3 regions of the Providencia hangzhouensis genome follow, and region 3 is predicted to be linked to each of the others. Evidence: predicted binding sites of a transcription regulator. Region 3 holds the regulator's gene; each other region holds the start of a gene.
What was found. Region 3 encodes PhoB, which activates phosphate uptake and scavenging genes when phosphate is short. Its sites were predicted from a motif close to CTGTCATAAAACTGNCNNAT; they were not measured.
Positions count from the first base shown of each region.

Region 1: the regulator PhoB is predicted to act here: its motif matches at 2,025-2,044, upstream of acuI (acrylyl-CoA reductase (NADPH)).
Region 2: the regulator PhoB is predicted to act here: its motif matches at 2,116-2,135, upstream of pstS (phosphate ABC transporter substrate-binding protein PstS).

Region 1 is NZ_CP135052.1:3,738,515-3,742,806, forward strand. It holds gene mreC (rod shape-determining protein MreC) at 1-500, opposite strand, end outside; gene PZ638_RS17075 (rod shape-determining protein) at 585-1,628, opposite strand; gene acuI (acrylyl-CoA reductase (NADPH)) at 2,232-3,212, shown strand; gene aroQ (type II 3-dehydroquinate dehydratase) at 3,448-3,912, shown strand; gene accB (acetyl-CoA carboxylase biotin carboxyl carrier protein) at 3,931-4,292, shown strand, end outside.
Region 2 is NZ_CP135052.1:230,306-234,597, reverse strand. It holds gene pstC (phosphate ABC transporter permease PstC) at 1-841, opposite strand, end outside; gene pstS (phosphate ABC transporter substrate-binding protein PstS) at 972-2,015, opposite strand; gene envZ (two-component system sensor histidine kinase EnvZ) at 2,426-3,757, opposite strand; gene ompR (osmolarity response regulator transcription factor OmpR) at 3,754-4,292, opposite strand, start outside.
Region 3 is NZ_CP135052.1:795,169-799,460, forward strand. It holds gene PZ638_RS03375 (AAA family ATPase) at 1-1,055, opposite strand, end outside; gene sbcD (exonuclease subunit SbcD) at 1,057-2,271, opposite strand; gene phoB (phosphate regulon transcriptional regulator PhoB) at 2,522-3,211, shown strand; gene phoR (phosphate regulon sensor histidine kinase PhoR) at 3,235-4,292, shown strand, end outside.

The DNA.
Region 1 (4,292 bases), 1.6 Mb from region 3:
AAGTTACTAACCCCAACCACTTGACCAACTACGCCTTTATCACTAATAACGGGCTGCCCTTCATAAACGCCTTCATTGCTGCCCTTGTCTATAACCACTTGGTCACGATATGGCGTATTCGCGCCTGAAATAACTTGCGTGACCATCATGTGTTCATCTTGACGAAGTGGCGAACCAAGTAACTCCCTTAACCGCGCATTTTCCTGCTTAAGTTGTTCTAAAAGCAAGTTGTCCGCTTTTTTCAGTAATAGCTCTTGGCGTAAGGCTTTATTTTCGAATTGCAATTGTTCTCTTGAAGAGAAGCTTTCGGAGATATTATCTAGAAATTGACGTGGGCCATTGGCTAAAAAATAGAATGGGCTAACCGCCGTGTCTAAGTAGTTACGGACTTTATTGAAAGGCTCAAAGCGATGGTCAATCACCACCAGTACAAGTGCAATGATTACCGCAATAAAAATGCGTAGCTGTAGGGATGGACCTCGCCTAAAAATTGGCTTCATGTGTGGCTAAGTTTCACTAATGTCAGAGGAACAAAAAATAGTCAAAACAGTTGGGGACAGCCCCAACTGTTTCTAAAAGGCCATTTAGTCTTCGCTAAACAGGTCGCCACCGTGCATATCAATCATTTCTAACGCTTTACCGCCACCACGAGCGACACAAGTTAGAGGATCTTCAGCAACGATAACTGGGATACCAGTTTCTTCCATCAATAAGCGATCTAAATTACGAAGAAGCGCGCCACCACCGGTTAAGACCATACCGCGCTCTGAGATATCTGAGGCCAATTCAGGAGGACACTGTTCAAGTGCTAGCATGACTGCGCTGACAATTCCTGTAAGCGGTTCTTGCAATGCTTCTAAAATTTCATTGGAGTTCATCTTAAATCCGCGTGGCACACCTTCCGCAAGGTTACGGCCGCGAACTTCAATCTCGTAAACTTCATCTGTTGGGAATGCAGAGCCAATTCCATGCTTGATGCGTTCTGCTGTCGCTTCACCTATCAGTGAGCCATAGTTACGACGTACATAGTTAATGATGGACTCATCGAAACGGTCACCACCAATGCGTACAGATGAAGAGTAAACAACGCCATTTAACGAAATAACAGCGACTTCTGTAGTACCACCACCAATATCAACAACCATTGAGCCTGTTGCTTCTGATACAGGTAACCCGGCACCAATTGCTGCGGCCATAGGTTCTTCAATTAAGAAGACTTCCCGTGCGCCCGCACTTAACGCTGACTCACGAATGGCTTTACGTTCAACTTGTGTTGCACCAACAGGGACACAAACAAGGACTCGCGGACTTGGGCGTAAAAAACTGTTGCTATGAACTTGTTTGATGAAGTGTTGCAACATTTTTTCAGTCAGGAAAAAGTCGGCGATAACACCGTCTTTCATTGGCCTGATTGCCGAAATATTACCTGGTGTACGTCCCAGCATCTGCTTCGCTTCACCACCGACAGCAGCAACGCTTTTTGGCGATCCAGAGCGGTCTTGACGAATAGCAACTACAGAGGGTTCATTTAATTTTACGCCTTGTCCTTTGACATAAATAAGGGTATTGGCCGTACCCAAGTCAATAGACAAGTCATTAGAAAACATGCCACGAAATTTTTTAAACATAACGAAAGAGTTATCCTGCAAGCTGGGGACGAATTTAAACCCGTCTACTCTACCAACCACTTGAAGCGGTCTCAAGGCGTTAATGAGCTGCTTCTAAAATATGGTTAATTCATCTATTTTTCACGTACCGTACTGTACATGCTTCTTATCTAAACGAAGCAGATAAAAACCCCAAAAACAGATATTAATTGTATTATTTACCTACAGGATAAAATCACACAAAAAAACACCTATTCTTTGGCTGTTATATACTCCATCCTTTTCTTCCCAGTGTGACAAGCTATTATGGCAACAAGTTCAAATATTATTTAGTTCTTTTTATTATTGCTACACACTGGCTATTTCCAATACAAATTGGGTGAATTCGCTGAGTGTTCGCTCTATTATCTACCAGAAACGCGGCAAATTTATGTCAATATGCAAAATGAATCCGTCAAGATGCGATATTTTGCATGATAAAAGCCTATTTATGCCAGAAAAAAATAAATTTTTACAAATTAATTACAATATTAATAGCTTAAATACTGTTACTACGTCAATGAAATACACTCAAATTTTAGTCATTTTCAAAATACATATTTAATCATTATATAGGAGTGAAAGATGAAAGCTCTCGTCCTACAACAAACTGACGAAAAAATCGTCTCTGGCATTCAACCATTAACTACAGAAATGCTTCCAGCCGGAGATATTATAGTCGATATTTATTGGTCTACACTTAATTATAAAGATGCATTAGCTATTTGTGGAAAAGCGGGCGTTGTTCGCCAATACCCGATGGTACCCGGTATCGATTTTTCAGGTGTGATCCACCACAGTGAAGACCCTCGTTTCCAAGTTGGCCAACATGTACTACTGACTGGATGGGGGGTGGGTGAAACGCATTGGGGCGGGTTAGCCTCTCAAGCAAGAGTCCCCGCAAAGTATTTAACCCCTCTTCCAGAAAATTTGTCCTTAAAACAAGCGATGGTTATTGGCACCGCCGGCTTTACAGCAATGCTCTGTGTAAATGCCCTAGAAGAAGCTGGTGTAACTCCTGATAAAGGCGAAGTCATCGTAAGTGGTGCAAGCGGTGGTGTAGGTAGTACTGCCGTGCAATTACTCTCTTTATTAGGTTATGAGGTTGTCGCGATTTCAGGTCGTGAAGAAAACAGCAGCTACCTGCAAAGTTTAGGTGCCAAGAGAGTATTACCTCGTAGTGATTTCACTCATCCTGCTAAACCATTAGACAAACAGTTGTGGGCGGGTGCGATTGATACAGTAGGTGGTGAATTACTCGCTAATCTTCTTGCGCAAACACACTATAATGGGACTGTTGCCGCCTGCGGCTTAGCGGGTGGCTTCGACTTACCAACCAGTGTCATGCCATTTATTTTACGTAATGTCCGCCTACAAGGTGTAGATTCGGTTTACTACCCTGCCGCAAATCGCCCTAAAGTATGGCAACGACTCGCGGAACTTCTACCTCCGTCTTTCTATGAGCAAGTCAGCAATGAGATTAAATTAGAAGATTCTGTCGAATATGCAAAAAAACTCTTAAAAAATGAAGTGACTGGGCGTACGCTAGTCAACCTGCGAGGTTAGTCACCAATTTATTGCGGTACTTTCGCCTAAATAGGGATTACCGCACATTTTCTAAAATAAATTCGGGTATTTTCTCTGATAAGACCAGTATTTTGCTGCTATATGTCACGAAATAATTATAATGACGAACCTTGTCAGTAGAAAATCCATTTATTTTTATGATAAAAGATGACAAACGCTTAGCATCGCGTTATGTTGTCGGGCTATTGATAATATCGTCGGAGTTAGCAGCATAATGGCAGAAGATATTCACATTTTACTCTTGAATGGGCCAAACCTAAACCTGCTAGGTACACGGGAACCCGATAAATACGGCAACCAAACTCTTGCCGATATCGTATCCAAGCTGGAGTCAGAGGCTAGCCAGTTAGGGGTAAAATTGAGTCATTTTCAGTCAAACGCAGAATTTGAACTAATCGATAAAATTCATGCTGCACGTCATGATGTTGATTTTATTCTCATCAATCCGGCTGCATTCACACATACCAGTGTTGCACTACGTGATGCATTACTCGCGGTGAGTATCCCGTTTATCGAGATCCACTTGTCTAATGTGCACGCTAGGGAATCATTTCGCCAACATTCTTATTTCTCCGATAAAGCAATCGGTGTAATTTGTGGTCTAGGTGCTGATGGTTATAGTTTTGCTTTACAGGCAGCGGTTAACCGTCTGCGCCTAATTAATTCAATCCAAATATAAGAGTACGGAATCATATCCATGGATATTCGTAAAATTAAAAAGCTGATCGAGCTGGTCGAAGAGTCTGGCATTTCTGAACTGGAAATTTCTGAAGGTGAAGAGTCAGTACGTATCAGCCGCGTTTCACCTGCTTCCCAGGTTATGGCTGCACCTCAACAATATTACTCAGCACCGGTTGCACAACAACCTGCTTTGGCTAATGCGGTTGCACCATCTGAAGCTATGGTAGCGCCAGCTGCACCTGCTGCGGTTGCTGGTCACCAGGTTCGCTCACCAATGGTCGGTACTTTCTACCGCGCGCCAAGCCCAGAAGCGAAACCATTCGTTGAGATTGGTCAAACGGTCAGCGTTGGTGACCCACTTTGCATCGTTGAAGCGAT
Region 2 (4,292 bases), 560 kb from region 3:
CGCTCTCTGCTTCCGCAAATTCATTTGCCAGTGCCGAGGTGATACTGTTACCTGGCATAAACAGTGATGCGCTATCAAGTTGGTAAGTATTACCAATCACGAACGTCACCGCCATGGTTTCACCCAATGCACGGCCAAGGCCTAACATCACTCCACCGATTACCCCATTGCGGGTATACGGCAGCACGATATTCCAAATCACTTCCCATGTCGTACAACCAATGCCGTAAGCTGACTCTTTCATCATCACAGGCGTTTGTTCAAATACATCGCGCATCACTGACGCAATGTAGGGAATAATCATAATCGCGAGGATAATCCCCGCTGCTAAAATACCTATCCCGAATGCAGGCCCTGAAAATAATTCACCGACAATCGGCACACTCGACATCACATTACCAACTGGCTCTTGGAAATATTCTGCAAACAGAGGAGCAAAGACAAATAACCCCCACATCCCATAAACGATACTTGGGATAGCAGCAAGAAGTTCAATCGCGATACCAAGAGGACGTTTTAACCAATTGGGTGCCAGTTCTGTTAGGAACAGTGCTATACCAAAACTAACAGGAACGGCGATAATCAGAGCAATTAACGATGTAACGATAGTGCCGTAAATAGGCACAAGAGCACCGAATTCTTCAGCCGGTGCATCCCATTCTTTGGTCCACAAAAACGAAAACCCAAACTTTTGCATACTTGGCCAAGATGCAAAAATAAGGGAAATAATAATGCCTCCGAGCATTAACAAAGTGATGAGCGCGGCAATCTTTACCAGTGCACTAAAAATCACATCACCTGATTTGCTGGGAGCTCTAAATGCCGTTGTTTTCTCGGCCATGCGCTTTGTTCTCATTTCATTCCTGCTCTTTTCTACAGGATTGCGTTACAACGATGAGCGGGTAAGCCCTGTTCCTCAGCACTTACCCGCCATTTCCAACCCTAAGTGCACTTAGAAAACCTAAGTTCACCTAGAATAATGCTTTACCTTGGCTATCTTTAACTTCTGTTTTCCATGCTGCACGTACTGCGGTCACGACTTCTTGAGGTAAAATTGCGTAATCTAACGCTTCCGCTTGTTTACCACCTTTATCATAAGCCCAGTTGAAGAAGTCAAGAACCGCTTTGCCTTTTTCCGCATTCGCTTGCTGCTTGTGAACTAAGATAAATGTGGTTGAAGTAATCGGCCATGCATTCGCGCCATCACGGTTTGTTAAATCTTGTGCAAAAGATTTAGACCAGTCAACTTTCTTCGCTGCGGCACTGAAACTTTCACCCGTTGGTGAAACCGCCTCGCCATCAGCAGAGATTAATTTAGTATACGCAAGGTTGTTCTGTTTTGCGTATGCATATTCAACATAACCGATAGAACCTGGTAGACGCTGTACGAAAGCTGCAACGCCATCATTACCTTTACCACCTACGCTATTTTTCGGCCAGTTAACGGTAGAACCCGCGCCAACGTCTGATTTCCAGCTTGCACTGACTTTAGCAAGGTAGCTGGTGAATACGAACGTGGTACCAGAACCGTCAGAACGTCTAACAACTGCGATAGCTTGGTCTGGCAAACTAACATTTGGGTTCAATTTAGCGATTGCTGGGTCATTCCATTTGGTAATTTTACCTAAATAGATGTCGCCTAATGTGTTGCCATCTAAAGTCAGTTGCCCTGACTCAATTCCTTTTACATTAACAGCCAGTACCACACCACCGATAACAGTTGGGAACTGGAACAAGCCATCTTCTTTTAATTTTTCATCAGTTAATGGGGCATCAGATGCACCGAAATCAACTGTTTTTGCATTGATTTGTTTGACACCACCAGAAGAACCAATCCCCTGATAGTTTACTTTATTACCTGTTTCTTTCTGATAAGAATCTGCCCACTTCGCATAAACAGGAGCAGGAAAGGTCGCGCCAGCTCCGGTCAGGCTGGTAGCAGCAAAAGAAGACATTGCAGTCAGAGATAAAGTTGCTGCCATTACGCTTGCTAAGGTGGTACGCGTCATTTTCATAATCCCTCCGGGGATGTATAGAAACAATCAAGTATAAAATTGTTGGGTGTATGTCACGGTAGGAAAAATAGGACAATTTAGTTACGACAACATGTCGTTTTTATGACAGTTTTATGACAATTGCTGATTTTTTCACTGGCGAGAAAACAAAAACGAAGAAAAATACAATTTTACAACTTAAAATTCAATTAGTTATAAAAACAAAATTTCGAAACTAATATCAAAAAGAAAAATGACAGACTGTCATAAAAGCGAAAAATATTTTTATCCTGCAACTATAAAGTAATACTCAAAACAATTTGTGTTGCAGCTAGGCGGCAAGCGAGGATATCTCGGGGAGCATACACAAGTATGTGACCCGAGTAGCCGAACGCAGCCAACAACGCTGCCGCGCAAAGTGTGAAGAGTATTTAGTCTTCTTTCTCTTTAAGAGGAAGCAAAGCCCTAATAGCAAACCCGCCACGCTCACTTTTATGAATCTCAATGCTCCCTTCGTGAGCATCAACAATTCGACGAATAATCGCTAGCCCTAGCCCTGTGCCTTTGTTGCTACGAGCTTTTTCACCCTGTACAAATGGCTGGAACAGGCGATGAATGTCTTCTTCTTTGATACCTGCACCGTCATCTTCGACTTGGAACCAAACGGAGTCTTCCGTTTTTCCACTACTGACTTTGATCCAGCCATTACCATAGCGGTAAGCGTTAACAATCATATTGGTAATCGCGCGTTTAATTGCTAATGGGTTACCATTAACAATCATTGAGCCAGGCTCAAGTGCGGTTTCAATTTCACCGATGACATTACTTTCTGAGTTCACCGCTTCCATTAAAATAGCGTTAAGGTCACAGAATTCCATATCCATTTCTTGACCTGTTTTCAGATAAGACATGAATTGGCCGATGATCGCATCACATTCTTCAATATCTTTATTAATAGATTCAGCCAGATAGCTATCTTCTGGGCTCATCATTTCTGTCGCTAAACGAATACGGGTTAAGGGAGTTCTTAGGTCATGACTTACCCCTGCCATTAAGACAGTTCGGTCATTTTCTAAGGTTTTAATCCCTGCAGCCATGTGGTTAAAAGAACGAATAGCAGCTCTAACCTCAGTGGCGCCTTTTTCCTGCATTGGGGGTAAAATTACCCCTTTGCCGACTTCACCTGCGTGGTATTCCAATTCAAGCAACGGCTTGTTCTGGTAGCGTATATACAACCATACCCCTGCAAAAATGGTGAGAAAAATTGTTAATGTATAGCGAAAAACAAGGGAGAACTGATTTTGGCCGATTTCAGTCAGTGGAACTCGCACCCAAATATCAGGTGCGAGATAAGACGTTAGCCATAGAATGGGGTATTCTCGGCCTAATTCAAGGTGAACACTCGCCTTACCACCAATATATTCCGACATATGTTCACTTAGAAAATCATACTCTTTTGCCCAATTCAGTCCTTCTTCCATCGCCGCTGAATGTGCATAAAAGGTAATTCCTAATTCATTGTAGATTTTCTTACGCAACGCGGGAGATACCCGCACTGAGGTTCCATCTTGTAGAACCATTTTCTCTGTCATTAATGTTCTTACTTCGTATGCCAGTACCTTGTTGAATTGCTGTAAGCTAGGCATTACAACAAAATTCAACACGACCATATAACTGGTCACGAGACTCGCAAACAGTAAGGCTACAAATAAAAATAACGAGCGAGAAAATGTACTACGCCTTGAAAACCTCAGTCGCTTCATGCTTTACTTCCATCAGGAACAAACACATAGCCCAAGCCCCAAACCGTCTGGATATAACGAGGGTGTGCTGGGTCTTCTTCAACCATGCGGCGTAAACGTGAAATTTGAACATCGATTGAACGTTCCATCGCACTGTATTCACGACCTCGCGCTAAGCTCATTAACTTGTCACGAGATAACGGTTCCCTTGGGTAAGAAACCAACACTTTTAACACCGCGAATTCACCGCTGGTTAATGGCATATTCTCATCACCTTGGAACATTTCTCGTGTCCCAAGATTTAATTTAAATTTACCAAAAGTAATTATCGCATCATCTTGAGATGGCGCACCCGGTAATTCATTAGCTTGGCGACGTAAAACTGCACGAATACGAGCTAGCAATTCCCGTGGATTAAAAGGTTTTGGAATATAGTCGTCCGCACCGATTTCTAAGCCAACGATGCGATCAACTTCTTCGCCTTTCGCTGTTACCATAATAATAGGAATTGGGTTATTTTGACTACGTAAGCGACGGCAAATTGATAAGCCATCTT
Region 3 (4,292 bases):
TGTTGTTGTTTGGCGAAATCAAGGTGTTGTTGATACTCGGATTGTGATTTCAACAACTTCTCTTGCAGTGGGGCACGTTCAGCTTGCTGAGTTTGCAAGCTAAGTTGCAAACGTTGTTGTTTATTCGTGTATTCAGTGAGTTGTAGTTGCAGGCGTTCAACTTCCTGCCACAACGGACGAAGAGATTCTGCCGGAGCGCTGTCCGCCAACCGTTTCAACTGAGGCTGAGCAGCTTGGAACTCAAGCTCGTTTTTTTTAAGCTCATCATCAAGTGATTGCATGCGCTGGGTGAGTTGGTGATATTGTTGCCACCAATTAACCCCTTGTTGGTGGCGAGCACGCTGTTGCTTGGTTTGAGTCTCTTGTTCAAGTAAATGGTTTTGTTGTGCCAATAACTCTTGATGTTCTGCTTCAGTGAGTAAATTAATGCTTTGCGCTTTCGCTTTTAGCAAATCTAAGTCAATTTTAGCTTGCTTGTGTTGATTAAAAACATAAATTGAAATTTGGCTATAAATTTCAGTGCCTGTAATTTCTTCAAGTAAATCAGCGCGTTCTTTCTCTGAAGCATTTAAAAACGCAGCAAAATCACCTTGAGAGAGTAAAATTGATTTAGTAAAACGCTCATAATCAAGCCCAGTTATTTGTGCTACTAATTCCTTTATCTCTGTGATTTTTACGGTCAATATTTTACCATCAGTAACCGTTGCAAGTTCCGCCTTAGGCTGTTGTAAATTGCCGTCAGGTTTTCCTCCTGCTCGTCTTTGGCTCCAAAAGGCACGATAAGCTTTGCCTTTGACCTCAAACTCCACCTCCGCAAGGCATTCCCCAGTGTGGCGAGTCATCAGTTCATTTTGTGCGTTAGAAATGGTTTTTAAACGCGGTGTTCGGTGATAAAGCGCGAGGCAAATTGCATCCAATAAAGTGGTTTTTCCTGCACCTGTGGCACCTGTAATGGCAAATAGCCCATTGCTAGCAAATGGCTCTTCAGTGAAATCAATTTTCCATTCACCTCTAAGGGAGTTAATATTTTTTAAACGTAAACTTAAAATCTTCATATTAACTTTCCTTGCTCATTTGTAATGCGTCATAAGATTGTTGAAATAACTGCACTAGGCGCTGTTCACGCTCAGGATCTTCTAATGACTCTTGGGCAAGGCGACGTAAAAAAACGTCTTCTACGGTGAGTTCACTCAATGTTTCATTGGCCAAGGTTTGGTTTTGTCCCTGTATTTGCTTGCGTGCACGGCGTAGTATCACGATTTCGACAGGGAGGTCTTGTGTCAACGCTTCAATACGTTGTTGGATATCAGCGAGGTAATCTTGTGAAGCGACTTCAATATCAAGCCAAACCGGTTTATCACCTTGGTAATCTTTCCATATCTCTAATTGCTGTTCTATTTGGCTTAAGGATCCTTTAATGCTTTGTAATGGCTGAATAATGGGGATTTTCAAGGGGGTAATTTGAGTTAATTCACTTCCAGTGAATTCAATAAGGCAGACACTTTTTTGTTGCGCTGTTTCGTCAAAACTTAATGCAATAGGTGAACCGCAGTAGCGAATATTTTCTTGTCCTCCAATCACTTGGGGGCGATGAATATGGCCAAGGGCAATATAGTCAGCAGGGGGAAAGGCCCCAGAAGGAAACGCATCTAACGTACCAATATAAATGTCTCTCACAGAGTCAGTTAAGGCTGCGCCGACAACGGTTAAATGGCCAGTTGCAATAATTGGGATATCCAACCCTAAAGCGGCTCGTTGTTCTAGTGCGAGTTGGTAGCTGGCTTGGTAATGATCATGAATAGCGCTTTGTAGTGAGCGTTGTTTCTCTTCAATATCTTGCCCTGCGATACTCAGTTGAATATCCCGAGGACGTAAAAAAGGAATGGCACAAACTAAGCCGATAGGTTGTGTTTGTTTATTCACTAAGGTAATAACATGCGGCTCACTTCCAGACGTAATGACTTGTGTATTCAAGTAACGAAGTAGAGCACTTGACTCATTGAGTACAGAAACAGAGTCGTGATTACCGCTTAAAATAACCAGTTGGCAACCTGTTTTTTGTAAGTCGACAATAAATTTGTTGTACAGCTCACGTGCATAGCTCGGTGGTGAACCTGTATCAAATATATCACCTGCAACGATGACGGCATCAACATGGTGTAGTTCTACTTGCTCAACTAGCCAATTTAAGAAATGTTGGTGCTCAGGCGCACGGCTTTTGGTAAAAAAATACTGACCAAGGTGCCAGTCTGAGGTATGAATAATGCGCATGAGTTATCAATTCCTATCATCAATAATGAGCATGAACGTTCGATAATGAGAGTATACCTGATCCATATAATGGGTGAGGGGTGTTTGTGACTTTATTACCATGTTGCGGAAATATTTCACTTAAATGACATTTAACCGTTAAAATAAAGATTAATATGCGTTTTACCCATTGATATTCATAATTCTGTCATAAAAGTGACGCATAATGCTTTCACATTTTAAATGTCTTCTTAATTTTACAGGAACAATCATGGCAAGACGCATTCTAGTTGTTGAAGATGAAGCGCCCATCCGAGAAATGGTTTGTTTTGTATTAGAACAGAATGGTTTTCAGCCTATTGAAGCTGATGATTATGACAGTGCGATTGCACAACTCGTTGACCCGCTACCCGACCTCGTCCTACTGGATTGGATGATCCCAGGGGGCTCCGGTATCCAAGTAATTAAACATATGAAGCGTGATAGCGCAACACGTGACGTTCCTGTCATGATGTTAACTGCACGAGGAGAAGAAGAAGACCGCGTAAAAGGTTTGGAAGTTGGCGCGGATGACTATCTTATCAAGCCATTTTCACCGAAGGAATTAATTGCTCGGGTAAAGGCAATTTTACGTCGTATTTCACCAATGGCGACGGAAGATATTATTGAAATGAATGGGTTAACATTAGACCCTACCTCTCATCGTGTGACCAGCAATGACATCCCTATTGATATGGGGCCAACTGAATATAAATTACTACATTTTTTCATGACTCACCCTGAACGCGTATATAGTAGAGAACAGCTACTAAATTATGTCTGGGGAGCCAATGTGTATGTTGAGGATAGAACCGTTGACGTGCATATTCGGCGGTTAAGAAAGGCACTAGAGACGGAAGGTCATGATAAAATGGTACAAACTGTACGTGGTACAGGTTATCGTTTTTCTATCCGTTATTAAAACCCACAAAGGGAGAGGCATGCGTGCTTGAACGTTTATCGATTAAGCAGCTGATTTGGGGGCTGTTTTTATTTATCTTACCCGCCCTTATTTTATCGGTTTTTATTGGCCACCTAGCGTGGCTATTAGTGATATCGCTACTTGCTGCACTGATATGGCATGGGTATAACCTGCTCAAGCTTTCTTACTGGTTATGGCTAGATAAAAGTATGTTGCCCCCTGAAGGGCGAGGTGGGTGGGAACCCATTTTTTATGGTATCTACCAGATGCAGCAACGTAATCGAAAACGCCGCCGTGAATTAGGCCAGTTAATTAAACGGTTTCGTAGTGGTGCAGAATCACTACCTGATGCAGTGGTAATGATGACAACCGAAGGGAATATCTTCTGGTGTAATCGCCATGCGCAGGCTTTGCTTGGCTTTCGTTGGCCTGAAGATAATGGTCAACATATTTTTAATTTACTACGTTATCCTGATTTTAGCCGTTACTTCACCATCAAACGTTATGACCAAGCGCTGACTATCGAGCTCAATAGTGGTGAAATCGTTGAGTTTCGTATCTTGCCATATACCGAAGGGCAGTTATTGATGGTTGCGCGAGATGTGACAGAAAAACGTCGTTTGGAAAAGGCGCGTAGGGACTTTTTTGCGAATGTGAGCCATGAATTACGGACTCCCCTCACTGTCATTCAAGGTTACCTAGAGGTTATGGATGACCAAGAAAACGTGACTGCGGTCAATAAAAAAGCACTGCATGTTATGCAAGAGCAAACGCACCGCATGGATAACTTAGTTAAGCAGCTTTTGCAGCTATCACGCATCGAAATTGCCCCTCAAATTAACCTTGATGAGCAAGTGAATATCCCTGTCATTCTCAAAATGATTGAGCAAGAAGCGCTTAGTTTAAGCCAAGGGCGTCATCAATTTGAATTTCATGTTGATGAAAAATTGCGTGTTCATGGTAATGAAGAGCAATTACGTAGTGCAGTGGCGAACTTAGTCTATAACGCGATCAGCCATACGCCTGAAGGCACCAAAATTTGGGTTGATTGGCAGAGAAGCGGGCAAGGGGCGCGTTTTAG